Regions from separate parts of the Psychromonas sp. psych-6C06 genome, predicted to be linked through region 2. Evidence: riboswitches for the same ligand, from Rfam matches in the RefSeq annotation. Region 2 holds a riboswitch; the other holds the start of a gene.

Region 1 (7,533 bases), on a different contig from region 2:
AAATGGAAAGCCTTTATTTTTGAACGTTTAGCGACAAAAAAAGAGCAACCAGCCTTAGTAAAGTGGGCAAATGATAACAAGCAACGCTGGATATTTGCCAGTTTAAGTACCGCGATAGCCGCTAGTTGGCTTATTTTACGCACTCTACAACATTATCTGATTGATCTCTTATCGCACTCACAATTGTTTAGCCATGCTCTTGCTTACCTTTTCCGTATTGAAGTTGCTAAGCAAAGCGAAAATGAAAGTGAGCAACTGCACCTCGAAGCCATTCGAGGGGAAGAGACTTTTAGTTATGTACGTCCCGGTAGTGCAGACAGTTTGCTAATCCCTGAATATGCTCAACAAAGTTATGATGCATTAGCCACCTATCTACTTAGTGACAAGCCTGCGGTTTGTGTCTTATCGGGAGAAAGAGGTGTGGGAACAACGACATTATTACGGCGTTTCTTACATGATGTAGATGATGCACAAGCGATTTATGTCAGTTGTCCACATGAGGGCTTTGATGCTCTAATGGCATTGATTTGTGAGCAATTAGGCCTGCCCGATTCCGGTGAGGCATTGTTGTTAACCCATCTTCGTAGCACCTCTAAATGTTATCTATTTGCCTTCGATAACGTGCAACGCTTAGTTAAACCGCAGGTCGGTGGTTTAGCACCTTTAATGCGGTTAACGAATTTATTACGTCAATCTAAAAATAGCCATCGCGCTTTATTAGCCATTGAAAAGTCTAGTTGGCGCTTTGTTGACAGGGCTAGAGGCGAGCGTTTGTTATTTGATTTAGTTGAGTTTTTACCTCGTTGGAAGGAAAGTGAAATAAGCCAGTTATTGGCTAGTCGCATTACAGATAATGGACAATATGCCCTCTCTTTTGATGGCCTCGCACTACCAAGGCAATGGGAAAAAGATGAATTAAGCGAAGATCAACGTGCCTGCCATGGTTTTTATCGTATTCTTTGGGACTACTCCGATGGTAACCCAACGGTCGCCTTACGCTTTTTTAGGCGCTCATTGTTTAAAAACAGTGAAACCAATACCGTTCAGGTACGTCTCTTTCAAATACCTTCTTCAGAAGGATTAGAAAAAATGCCGAAACCTATGCTGGCCGTTTTACGCTCTATTGTGCAACTAGAAGTGGCTTCTCCTGAAGAGTTAACTGATTGTACACGCTTGAGTATTAATGAGGTGATCAGTACATTGCGCTATTTTCAAAGCCGTGGCTATATTGAGTGGTCGGGTGAAAAATTACGAGTTTCCGATTTATGGTTCCGTAACATAACAAACATCTTACATCGTCAACATTTACTGGTGAAATAACATGCTACGTCATCTATCAATAATACTTTTTATAATCGCTTCTCAAAGCGTTTCGGCAACTGAATTAGATACAGCCCCCCTTGATAACCTACAAGACTTTGCCAGCTTAATTCGTTGGAGTGGCGTTTTCGCATCACTGATTATTATCGCTTGTGCATGGTTACTATTGCGTTTTATCGATTCCTTAGTCTCCAACATTGGCGATCAATTTGTGCAACGCCGAATGCTCTTACAAAAGCTACAATCGTTTTTTCAATTCTTCGTTTATATGTCTACTGCCGTGAGTGTCTTTATGTTGAGCTTTCGTGTTGATGAGCGAATTCTTGCTTTAATCGGCGGTACGATTGCGGTATCAGTTGGCTTTGCTTTGAAAGATCTGACCGCTTCTTTTGTCGCCGGATTAACCATCATGATTGATCGTCCTTTTCAAGTTGGAGATCGCGTTACTTTTGAGGGGCATTACGGTGACATTGTCGCAATCGGACTGCGATCTGTACGCATGAATACTTTAAATGACGATATTATTACCATACCAAATAACAAGTTTTTGAATGAGGTGGTAAGTAGCGGTAACTACGGTGCACTCGATATGCAGGTAGTGATCCCTTTCCATGTAGGCCTTGATCAGGACATCACATTAGCACGTGAACTAATTCAAGAGTGCGCTTCTTCAAGCCGATATATTCACTTACCAAAACCAGTCGTTGTTTTAGTGCAACAAACGATCACAGATAACTACTTAGCGATAAAACTGACTTGTAAAGTGTACGTGGTAGACACTAAATATGAAAAACTATTTGAAAGTGATATCACCCTACGTGTTATGAGTGAATTTAGAAAACATAATATTTTGCCACCAGCGATTGCGGTAAAAACAGCTTAATCATAAACATTATGATGAAATTGATTTTTTATTAACTTGTACCAATTTATCAAGCTTAAGCAAATTAATTCAAGGTATTGTATAGCGAATCAATACCTTACTTGTCAGCAAGTGAAACTATTTCATAAGGGGTATAAAATAACTTCATCGGGATTGATTGACAGCGCGCCTTAAATTCCTATAATCGCCCTCTTTATGTGTATTAGCGTTTAGTAATACTTAAATGGGAAGCATGAGTAAGCATGCACTGCCCCCGCAACTGTGAGCCTTTTAAATATTTAAAGGCAAGTCAGATACCAGCATAAAAACGTCACTTCCAGTTCACGGGTTGGTTTTCTGGAGCGTAAATAACTTTTTATGCATTACTCATTTGTATATGGCTAAAAATGTTGTCCCCATGCTTGTGGCGAACAAGAGGAAGTTTTCTCTCTGTTGCTGTCATAGCCTTAAAAGAAAACTTCCAAAATATTTTTATTAAAAGGAAGTTCCATGTTTACCCATCGCTACACACCTATCGCACTCACATTATTTAGCTTATTCAGTGTTCAAGCATTGGCTGAAGAAAGCCTTCAAACCGATGACAGAATGAATGTGTTAATCAGCAAAGGTTATAGTACTCCGGCTGCAACCACTCAAAATTACAGTGGTGATACCGTAATTAATATTGTGCCAACCAGTAACGATATTAATAAACCACTAGACCAATTAATTGCCGAAAACTCACCGGGTTTTGTGCATACTAATTCAGGGACTTCAAAGCATAATTCAAACAACTACCATCGCGGTCTTTCTGATAAATATACCTTGTACCTATTAAATGGCGTAGCCTTCCCAACCTCTACACTGGGCAGTCAAAACCTACCCGACATTCCGATCGAATCGATTGCACTTATTGAGGTGATCCGTGGTGCACAAGCATCGCTATATGGCTCAAACTCACTCACTGGTGTGGTTAATATCATCACCAAGACAGGAGATGAACGTGATGCACAAATTAATATTAGCGGTGGCTCACACAACACAGGACGACTAGGTGGGGTTTATGCTGATAATTTTGGAAAATTTCATTTTATGACATCATTGGAAGTCGATAAATCAGACGGTTATGAGTTTATCGAAGCCTCGGATGAAGATTTTGGTTATCAAACTTACTCAATGAACACTTATTTGGCCTATGTTAATGAGCATAATCGATTCTCTTTAGCGCTGATTAATGGCACATCTGATCTTGAAATATATGAGTCTTACCCGAGCGCAGGGAAAGCAGAAACCTCGCAAGATTCGCTACAGTTAACTGGTAAATATATTCAGCGAATTAACCGCAATATCTCTTCTGAGTTAACACTTTCAGGCGCGAAAATTGATCTCAATGCGGGCCATCATAACTCTACAGATGTTGATAACTATGCAACTGATGAAGGGCTTGCACAATTGCATTTCAACAGCCAGTGGGAACAGGTCGCACTGAATTTTGGTGGTGAGTTTATTCATTCAAAATATAACTCAAATGAAAATAGCGAATCACGAGATCAAACAGCTGTCTACCTCGCGTTTAGTGCAGATGCCACTGATTACCTGAACTTCTCAGGCGGTTTACGTAACGATCACTATTCTGACTTCGGTGATGCTCTTACCTACTCAGCTGGCGTTGCATTATTTGACTTCGCGAATTTAAGCTATAAAACCTCTTTTACCGCTCCTTCATACAACGATCTTTACTGGCCAAACAGCGGTAATCCAGAATTAGAGCCGGAAGAGGGTGAAATGTTAGAGCTGGCATTGACTCATAACGTCAATACCGAAAGCGCGCATATTCCGTTAAAGTTGAACCTATACACAGGCTCCTTAGACAATAAAATTGAATGGGCTCCTATTTCAGAAGGTTCTTGGAATTGGTCACCCTTTAATATCGGTAAAGTGGATATCAAAGGAATCGAAGCGTATGCCCAATATAATGCACAGCAATTCATTTTTGATATTGCAGGATCATATACAGAAAGTATTGATAAAAGCACCAATGAGCAGTTAAAGAATGTGCCAGAATGGTCAGGCTCATCAAGCATTCAATATAACGCACCATTAGGCATTACACCTAAATTAAGTTACTCATATATTGGTAAACGTACTGGCTCTTATGGTGATTTAGATGAGGCTCATCTACTTGATTTTGCCATTAGTTATCAGGTCATCAAGCATATCAATCTTGGTTTTAGTATCAATAACCTAACCGATAATGATCAGACATTATATAGCGGGTATAATGCAGATGGTAGAACATTCCAGTTCACAATTGGTGCAAACCTGTAAGCGAAAGTTAGGCCAGCTGTATTAATAATGCGCTATGGCTAAAACATAAATTCGTACAAAAAAGGAGGGTAAATGAACAATTTCAAACTACTGTTATTTACCCTTTTTTTATTGCTATTAATCACCTTTGTACAAATCAAAACAGATCTTTTTGTCCTTTTTGAAGAGGGGACAGGTAACTTTACCACGCAAATAAATGGAGAGAATTACCCTAAGACACTCACTGATGTCACCGGCATTAGCTATCAGTTGACACAACCACCACAGCGAATTCTATCAGCAACATTAGTAACGGATCACATCCTTGCTGACCTTATCGATCCTGCACGTTTAGTCGCAGTCAGTAGTTATGTGGATTATCCAAGTCTCTCCAACATCGTTGGTTTTTACGATAAAAGCATTAGTCGCACCCAAGGTGAAATCGAATCGATGCTAGCATTGCAGCCCGACCTTGTCTTTGTTGCATCCTATAGCAACCCAGAAACCGTGCGTTACTTATTACGCAGTGGCATCGCCATCGTTCGCCTTAGCGAATTTAAAAGCTTTAACGATATTTTTAATAATATAAATATCGTTGCCTCCGTAACCGATACACAACAACAAGCTCAAGATGTCATTAAGCAGATACAAAACCGACTACAACATATTCAAAAACAGGTAGCAGATAAGCCCAAGCCACGGGTTTTATATTACGACATGAATGGCTATAGCGTCGGCGGGGATTCATTGATGGATGAAGCTATCACAATTTCCGGTGGGCTCAACGTTACCGCAGGTGTGCTACCCGATGGTGAAAATAGAATTAGTGAAGAACTTGCCATCTCATTGCAACCCGATGTCATTGTGATGAATCAATGGGTATTTAACCAAAATGAAGGGCAAGCATCTCCTGCTGAAATTTTAATGGCTAAAACGGCTTGGCAAAATGTCCCCGCCATTAAACATAATCGCGTATATGCAGTGCCCGGTACTTGGCTACGCAGCGTATCACAACACAGAATAAAAGGGGTAGAGGCAATTTCAAAATTACTGCATCCTGATATCACCCTGGCTCAAGAGAGTAAAAATGACTTATAAGTACATTACTATTCCCGTTATCTTTTCCCTATTAACTGCACTGTTTTTTGCATTATTAATTGGCGCGCTATTAAAAGGGCCAACCGATATTTCAGTGGCACAAATTGGCGATATTCTTAGTGAACGATTATTAGGAACCAGCAATCCGAACATCGTCGATTGGCAACGTAATATTATTATCGATATCCGCTTACCACGCGCCTTAATTGCTCTATTTGCAGGCGCTAGCTTGGCATTATGTGGTTTAGTGATGCAGGGTATGTTTCGTAACCCGCTTGCGTCCCCTTCCGTGCTTGGCGTTTCATCTGGCGCTTCATTAGGTGCAGTGATTGCTATTTATTTAGGGGCATCACTGTTTTCTGCTTGGGCAATTCCATTGTTTGCCTTTATTGGCGCAGGCATTTCTCTCAGTGTGGTATATCGCATTGCTTCCTCACGCGGGCAAACCAGTATCAGCACATTATTGCTTTCAGGTGTCGCAATCAGTGCATTGAATGTTGCAGCGATTTCATTACTACTTGCCCTATCATTAAGTAATTGGGATGTCGCGCGAATGATCATTTACTGGACCATGGGCGGACTTGATGGGCGAACTTGGGATCATGTATTGATCATATTACCAATTGTAGTCAGTGGTTTTATCGCTTTGCTATTTTACAGCAAACAGTTAGATCTATTGTTACTCGGTGAACATCATGCATTATCTGTCGGTGTTGATGTGCGAAGAACGCGTCGTAATTTACTCCTTATTAGCACAGCAATGGTTGGGGCATCGGTCTCTGTAGTGGGAGGAATCGGCTTCATTGGACTAGTGGTGCCACATATATTACGCCTAATATTAGGCCCTTCGCATCGTTACCTTTTACCCGCAAGTTTGTTAGGTGGTGCGATTGCACTATTAAGCGCAGATCTTTTCCTGAACACCGTCTTTAGTGAACAGGCGATTCCTTTAGGGGTAGTTACCGCTGCTCTCGGTGCTCCTTTCTTTCTTTTTCTACTTATCAAGCAACGTGTTACTACGGGGAACTTATAATGACGTCACCATTAAGCTGTGAACAACTACAGTTCTCATTTAATAAAAAGCCGATGATCAGTGAGATAAACCTTTCCTTCGCAAAGGGAGAATTTGTTGGGCTAATTGGTGCGAATGGCGCAGGAAAAAGTACCCTATTACAGTTGCTGTTAGGGCTGTTAAAAGCACAGTCTGGTAATATATTACTTTTTGGTAAAAACATTCAGCAGATAAAACGACGCGAAATAGCTAAACAACTCGCTTTTGTGCCACAGGCGATTGAGCTCCCCTATGCCTTCAGTGCACAACAATTGGTCGCCATGGGCAGAAACCCTTATTTAGGCGCTTTTGAACTAGAAAGTGAAGAAGATAAACAACTGATTGAAAAGGCAATGCAACAAACAGATATTAGCCATCTTAGTGATCGCTTAGTGAATACACTTTCAGGGGGTGAAAAACAACGCGTCATTATTGCACGTGCTTTAGCACAACAATCACCGACAATTTTACTCGATGAGCCGATTGCCAGTTTGGATATTTGCCATCAATTAGAAACACTGCAACTAATTCATTCATTGACCCGTGCAGGCAAAACAGCGATCACTGCATTACATGATTTGAATCTAGCTGCGCGCTATTGCGACCGGTTAATATTGATTGGAAAACGTGAAGACGGCATGACAACCATTATTAGTGATGGTACTCCAGAGCAAGTGTTAACCGTACAAAATCTCAAACAGCATTTTTCTATTCATGCAGATATCACAATGCAAAATGACAAAGTGCAGCTAAATAGTATTTCGCCATTGAAAACCATACCACCCCAATTATGTATGTGATCTAAGTATTGTGCAGGAAAATGACTTAACTCAATGCGAAATTTGATGTAAAAGATTGCACTCTCAAGGAAAACATTAACGAGGAGCTAAGCGAT
Region 2 (7,533 bases):
ACCAGTCACCAAGTGACGCAGTGGCATTGGGATTTTGGAGATGGCCAAGTGTCTGATCAGCAAAACCCTGAACATACCTATACGCAAGCTGGTACTTATCAGGTTAGCTTATCGGTGACAGACCCATCACAACCACAGGCGTATGCTCAAGATAGTTTTCAGCGCACGCTGACTATCAGCGATCAATACTGTGCCATAAATTCGATGCCTGCAGATAACCAAATTACTGCTGTGACGATTAATGGTATAGATATGGATTATTTTGCTAACGAGTCCGATTATACAAATACGCTGGTAGATGTTAGTGAAGATAAAAGCTTACTCATTGATATCAAGGGAGATACTAATTCAACCTTAACAGCAATCACTTGGAAGGTTTGGCTGGATCTTAACGATAATGGAATTTTTGGTGATCATCCTGAAGAGCTTCTTATCAATGAAACCACTGAAGCATCGCAACCTTATCAACTAAGCAAACTGCTTAATCTATCCTCATTAGCAAACGATCAAACACCTAAATATATGCGCATATCTGGCGAATATAGTGCTATTACTTCGCCTTGCTTTTCGACTCTTGGTGAAGCGTTGGATTTAAGAATAAATTGGTAATTGAATAAAAGGAAACTAGAAATGAAAATGAATTATTTTGTATTTGGCACCAACAATATGAACGCCGCAGTTGAGTTTTATGATCTTATTTTTAAAGGAGGTGAGATGACAAAGCTAAACAATGAAGGCCGAATGACGCTATGGGCCGGGACTGATTTTTTCTTTGCGCTCGCTGAACCCTTTGATGGCAAACAAGCTACTGCCGGCAATGGCACTATGGTTGGTTTTAATGTTTCAGCATCGGAAGTGAAACGTTTGCATCAGCTTGCATTAAGTATTGGGGGGACTGATGAAGGAAAACCCAGTATCCGTTCAGATAGGTTCTCCGCTTATGTGCGAGATTTAGATGGTAATAAAATCTGCTTTTTTGAATAATGATATCAGCCACTAAATACATCGAACTTGAGTGGCTGAATTGCTCTTATTTTTGATATATCGCTTCTAATTCAGCAGAAAGAATATCAAACACACGTCTCACCCTGAGACTTGTTCGTAACTCTTGATGGCAAACCAACCAAACAGGTAGCGTCATAACTGGCCCCATATATTCAAATGCGCGTGTTAGTTGGGGCTCTGCATCACCCATCTGTTCCGGGAAAAAAATCAAGCCTTGCCCCTCTTTACACAACTCAAGTTGTAACAATTGAAAAGGGGTAATAATTGGAAAATTTTGCTTAGATAAGTTCCAGCCCTGCTGATTAAGGATATCGGTAACCGCACTACTACGATCAAAGCCAATCAATTGGATGTTGTGCAACTCAGAAAAGTGACTTATTTTCGGTTGTGATGCGATATACGTTGCACTGCCATAAAGCCAAATAACTTCATCGCCAACCTTTTTGGCAATCAAATCATTTTGTTTAGGGTGAAAACTACGAATTGCAATATCAGCTTCACGGCGCTTTAAATCACTCGGTTCATTGGTGACCACCACTTCAATGTTAATACCAGGCTCTATCAGGCGTAACTTAGTAATGATTTTCGGTAACAGATAAGCTGCCGTTAGCTCGCCAGCAGAGACGACCACCGTCCCCTCGATTTGTTGTGATTTTCCGCAAGCAGCTAACGAAAAAGCTAAGGCCGCATCGCCCATTTCTCGTGCATGTGCTAACAATGATAAGCCACTTTCAGTTAACACTAAACGTTGTCCGACACGCTCAAAAAGAGTGATATTTAATGCACTTTCAAGTGCGCCAACTTGTCTGCTGAGGGTCGGTTGTGTCGAATTTAATGCTTTAGCGGCTGCGGAAAGTGTTCCCTCTTCAGCGGTCACTAAAAATGCTCGAATATGGTTCCAATCAAAGTTTAAGGAATGCCAGTTCATACAATTATGTATACCTATAATGTAAATGATGAAGTATTAATGTTTATATTGTATAGATAAAATTGCACCACATGAAATTATTTAAAGGGAAAGAGATGACAACACTTGTCGTAGGTGCCAGTGGTGCAACGGGGCGTTTACTGGTTGAACAACTATTAGCAGTGAATGAACCTGTAAAAATAATTGTGCGGTCATTATCTGCTTTACATGAAATTTTACCGTCCAATGTATTACAAGATGAACGCTTAAGTATCACTGAGGCAGATATTTTGGACTTAACAGAAGAGCAACTCATCAAACAGGTTAAGAATTGCCAAGTGGTTATTTCATGTTTGGGACATAACTTAACCTTGCGAGGAATGTTTGCCTCTCCTCGTCGTCTAGTGACACAGTCTGTGCAACGTTTAGTGTTTGCCATTCGACTCTGTTCGCGACAAAAAGTACCGGTTAAATTTATTTTAATGAATACAACTGGAAACAGGAATCGATTGGCAGGGGAGAAAGTCTCTTGCTTAGAGGCGCTAGCAATGTGCTTAATTAGAGTATTATTACCGCCACATGCTGATAATGAGTTGGCTGCTGATTATTTACAAAATAACTTACATCGGTTGCATAATATCGAATGGGTGGTAGTACGGCCTGATAGTTTAGTTAACAGTGATGTAGTGAGCGAATATGATATTTACCCAAGCCCTACTCGAAGCGCTATTTTTAATGCAGGTAAAACCAGTCGTATTAACGTCGCCCACTTTATGTGTCAGTTAGTCATCAATAAAGTACTTTGGCGACATTGGAAAGGGCAAATGCCAGTGCTTTATAATACGTTTAACTAACGCTTAATAAGCAATGCGAAACAGTGCTACAACGTCAGCGCTTTTCCCGTTAAATCATCTGGTCGGCTTTTGGTGAGGCGATTATTGCGTATCAAGTTCAATACGATCTCGGCCATTTTCTTTAGCTTTATAGAGTAGCTCATCTGCACGACGAACTATTGAATCACTGTTGTCGTTCGCTTTGCGAATGACGATGCCAACACTTAGGGTAATAATAATATCGTTATCTTGGTGTTTGATAGGCATCGATTTCAAGCGCTGTTGTAAACGTTCTACAAAGGTTTTAGCTCCCATTAAATCGGTCGATGGGAAAATAGCGAGGAACTCTTCTCCTCCCCAGCGACCGTAAAAATCACCTTCACGGCTCATTTTATTAATAAGATCCCCAAATAATTTTAAAGCTTGATCGCCAACATGGTGGCCATAGGTATCATTCACTACTTTAAAATGGTCGAAATCAAAAATAGCGACCGACATAGAAAGGTTATAACGGTTGCTGTTAGCGAGCTGTTTTTGTAACGCTTCATCAATACTGCGTCTGTTCGCAATTCCAGTGAGCATGTCTGTATTTGCTAACAACTCCAACTGCTGTTGTGCTTCCTTTAGTGCGTTTAAGTCATGGTTTCTGGCTATTTCGTGTCCGACCCATTCTGCAAATAAACGCACTAATTCAATATCTTGTTTAATAAAAGGGCGGGTAGGCTCTGGGCTAGAGAAGTTGAGCGTGCCATAGCGCTCTCCATCGACAAAAATTGGTGCACCTAAATAAGCCTCGAGACCAAAGTTACTAAAACAGGGATGCGATGAGATATGGCTTTTGGAAACACAGTTGAACCCTTGGACATCATTCGCGAGATAAACATGACTACAATAGGTGATCCCTAATTCAAACTCCATGCCGATCTCTAAGGCATCATCGGGGTGAACGGCTTGCTTAATTGTGTATTTATCACCTGTTATTTTGCTGAAAATAGCAATAGGTAGCGCAAATTGTTCACAACCTAATTTTAGAATAGCGTCAACGCGCTGGGTGAAATCTAAGTGTCGAGACGAGGTAATTGTATGCAGCTTGCCAAGCGTGTCTTCAGCTTTTAAACGGTCGGACTCGTCCATAATAGAAGCAACGTAAAATAGGATTTTTCCTGTTTTATCTTTAACTGGCCCACCTGTGGTATAACCTTTAAAAATTCGTCCAAATTTACTTTTATACTCAATTGCGTAGGTTTCATTTGAATATTCTGCTAAAGGATTAAATCGCTGCCTACCCTGTTTTTCATGATCACTGGGATCCGCATATAACACCTTGGTACTGCTGTTATTTAACTCATTATGCGAATAAGCAAACAACGTTTCTGCTGCTTGATTCATGGTAACAATTTTGCGGTCAACAGAAGCCAGAATATAGGCTGTAGGTAAGTGCTCAAATACTAATGTGAGCGTATTTATATCTAGCTCTGATGTTAATTCTAGTGGCTCTGACTTCACATGAGCTCCTTTACTAATGGTAATGACTTGCATTTAGTATTGCTTAAGCCACTAAGATGTCAAATAGCCCCAACCAATGTAATTTATTCGAAAAGGAGCTGCTTCTTTTTATTCTGTGAATTACGATTAGTTTACAATTCCATTTGACTGAATAGATAGGATCACGTTATTGTTCGGCCTCCTTTGGATATCGTGTTTAAAAACGATGCATTTATTAGCAGTAATAAGTGTTTGGGAACTTGGTCAAATACCAAGGCTGCCCCCGCAACGGTAGAGTGTTTGTAGCAATATAAATACTAAGCCCGGATACCAAACCATTGGATGATACATGCACTTGATGCATGTACCGTGGTGTTGCGGAGGGCTTCACCGGTTGGTTATTTTTTTGATATACAAACGCATTCATATTTTTAAATGCATTAAAACGATTGCCATCTCCTCCACAACTTCGCCTGTAATTTAATCAGACGGAGCTTTATCTGTGTTCACTTTAAAAAAAACTAATACCTTAAAAAGACTATTTCGCCCCCTTACGCTGTCATTGTGCTGTGCTTTACCATTGTCTGCACAGGCTCATTTTCAGATGCTTTATACCCCTGAATTATTGCGCGACAAAGGTGGAGAGATAAGTTTTAAACTTCCTTTTACACACCCCGCTGCCAGTGGTCATGTCATGAATGTTGCTAAGCCACAGGCATTCTATGTGATCAAAAAAGGCAAACAAACAGACTTAATCAACACCATTTCGAATATCGAATGGGCAAGCTCAGTTGATAAAGGTCTTGCCTATCAAGCTGATGTCACGCTACGTGGCTTAGGCGACTATGTGTTTATCGTGCAGCCTTCTCCCTATTTTGAAAAAGAAGAAGATATCTATATTCAGCAACTGACTAAAACCATTGTAAATGTTGGCAACCTGCCTACAGATTGGAACCAAGACTTTGGTTTAACAGCTGAAATTGTGCCTTTAACTAAACCCTATGCGATTTATGAAGGTGGTATTTTTAGTGCCGTGGTTAAGTCTAATGGACAGCCTGTGCCCTTTGCTGCAATCGAGGTTGAGTTTATGAATTACACCCCTGATATGCAAAGCAATGCCTTTGCCAAAACACCCACCATGACACCACCTGCAGATGTTTTTGTTACCCAAACTATCTATGCCGATGCTAATGGTACCTTTCACTTTTCGCTACTAAAAGCGGGGCAATGGGGATTTGCTGCTTTAGGTGTAGGTGAACAAAAAACCTACAAAGGCAAAGAGTTATCGCAAGATGCTGTGATTTGGGTGCAAGCAACCAAGTTGCCGTAACGCATAAAAATAAGCCTGTTGCGGGACTTATAGCAAACGGAATAAATAGATGATCGATTTTACTGGTTGAAATAGCCTACCCCTGTGTTGAAAGTTGAGTAAAGGTAATAACCATTTACATTAACTTTCGCTCTGGAGTGGGGTCTTCGCCACACAAAAATTTAGAGCATATTATGATTCGATTGCTATCAACAACGCATTAGCAACAGGCTTTTTCATGATTGAAAAGGGATATTTATGCATATTGTTGATGGTGCTTTAGCTGCCCCCATTCTGCTTAGCGGTGCTGTATTGGCGATCGCCGGTGTTTATATTGGCTTGAAGAAAATGGACTATGAGCAGCTCCCATTGGTGGGGGTGTTAGCTTCGGTTTTTTTTATCGCGTCTTATATGCATTTACCGCTTGGTTTTTCGAGCGTGCATCTGATCATGAATGGGTTATTAGGTATTTTGCTCGGTTGGGTCGCTTTTCCGGCGCTACTTGTTGCACTGCTCTTACAAGTTATCTTCTTTGGATTTGGTGGCTTGTTAGTGCTTGGTGTGAACACCTTCAATATCGCTTTACCGGCGGTGATTATCTATTACCTTTGTGGCCCAGGAATTCGTCATTCAAGTGCCAAGGTAGCTGCTATGTGGGGCGCAATCGGCGGTGCTGGGGCGATTATCCTAACCTCGGTGATGGTGGCATTTTCATTGGCGCTGTCCGGTGAATCTTTTGTCTTGGCAGCTAAAGCCGTATTGCCTGCTCATATCCCTATTATGGTGTTAGAAGGGTTTGTTTCTTACGCTGCCGTCTACCTTATTCATACCGTAAAACCCGAATTTATTACTAAGGAAGTTGCTCAATGAAAATCTTTTTCGCATCACTGTTGATGCTGTTTATGCCTTCAACGTTAGTTGCCCACAATGTCGTTGGTGGTGTTTATGCCAGTGGCGCTGTGATTGAGGGCGAAGCAGGTTTTTCAAATGGTTCGATGGCGCCAGAAGGTTCAGTAGTGAAAATTTATGATAAAAAAGGAACCCCGTTAGGGGAGGTGTTAACGGATGCCGAAGGAGGCTTTAAGTTTACTGCGCAAAAACGTATTACACATGTGTTTAAGGTAAATATGGGAGCAGGGCATGGTTTAACGCTACAGCTCCCTGCGAGTGAACTACCTGATAATTTAAGCCCAACGCTAGTGACTAAAAAAAGCCCCCAAGTTGCTCCGACAAAGAGTGTGTCGGCTACACCTTCGATCTCTAAAATCGATATAGAGAAGGCGGTCGCCAAACAGATAAAACCTTTGCGTCAAGAGATTCAAGCATTAAAAGAGAAGGCGGGTTTGCGCGATATTATTGGTGCTATTGGTTACATTTTTGGCCTACTTGGCTTAGTGGCCTTCCTTCGTGAGCGCAAACTAAAAGCGAAGCAAACATGTCACAAGGCTTAGAGCACAGCTTAACCTCTTGGTCTGGGCAAGCACTGAAACATGAAGCCTCTTGGATTGATGCTGTCGATGCACGCGTGCGTATTTTATGCAGTGCATTTTTTGCTCTCGTGGTGGTTTCTAGCCCTCATTTTTTGCCGGTATTACTGGGGCTTTTTATTGCCCTTTTCTTAGTAAAAATAAGCCGCTTAAATATTAAGCGAGCATTGCGCCGAGTGGTGGCAATGGATCTGTTTATGCTGACCTTAATCTGTGTTTTACCCTTTACCACTCCGGGTGATGCGATGTTTAGTGTGTTTGGTTTAAGCGCTAGCTGGCAAGGGTTAGCGCATGCATTGCTAATCACCTTTAAAGCTAATGCCGTGTTATTAGTGCTCTTTTCATTGGTTGCGACCATGAGTGCATCGACATTAGGGCATGCGCTCGCGCACTTAAAAGTACCCGATAAATTGGTGCATCTATTGCTATTTATGGTGCGTTATTTAGATGTTATCAGTGATGAATATAAGAAGATGCGCCGCGCAATGCAGGCGCGTGCCTTTGTGA

The links. Region 2 has a riboswitch for cobalamin ahead of CW745_RS09690 (DUF4198 domain-containing protein). Riboswitches for the same ligand answer to the same signal wherever they lie in the genome.
Region 1: another riboswitch for cobalamin. It lies ahead of CW745_RS06825 (TonB-dependent receptor); the one in region 2 lies ahead of CW745_RS09690 (DUF4198 domain-containing protein).

What each region holds. Positions count from the first base shown of each region.
Region 1 covers NZ_PIZM01000002.1:809,320-816,852, forward strand. The annotation lists gene CW745_RS06815 (ATP-binding protein) at 1-1,320, shown strand, start outside; gene CW745_RS06820 (mechanosensitive ion channel domain-containing protein) at 1,322-2,203, shown strand; cobalamin riboswitch at 2,382-2,523, shown strand; gene CW745_RS06825 (TonB-dependent receptor) at 2,693-4,510, shown strand; gene CW745_RS06830 (ABC transporter substrate-binding protein) at 4,583-5,587, shown strand; gene CW745_RS06835 (iron ABC transporter permease) at 5,577-6,620, shown strand; gene CW745_RS06840 (ABC transporter ATP-binding protein) at 6,620-7,438, shown strand.
Region 2 covers NZ_PIZM01000006.1:246,219-253,751, forward strand. The annotation lists gene CW745_RS09665 (PKD domain-containing protein) at 1-609, shown strand, start outside; gene CW745_RS09670 (VOC family protein) at 631-984, shown strand; gene CW745_RS09675 (LysR family transcriptional regulator) at 1,031-1,933, opposite strand; gene CW745_RS09680 (NAD(P)-binding oxidoreductase) at 2,029-2,766, shown strand; gene CW745_RS09685 (diguanylate cyclase) at 2,848-4,251, opposite strand; cobalamin riboswitch at 4,447-4,584, shown strand; gene CW745_RS09690 (DUF4198 domain-containing protein) at 4,733-5,560, shown strand; gene cbiM (cobalt transporter CbiM) at 5,798-6,409, shown strand; gene CW745_RS09700 (DUF4140 domain-containing protein) at 6,406-6,990, shown strand; gene cbiQ (cobalt ECF transporter T component CbiQ) at 6,975-7,533, shown strand, end outside.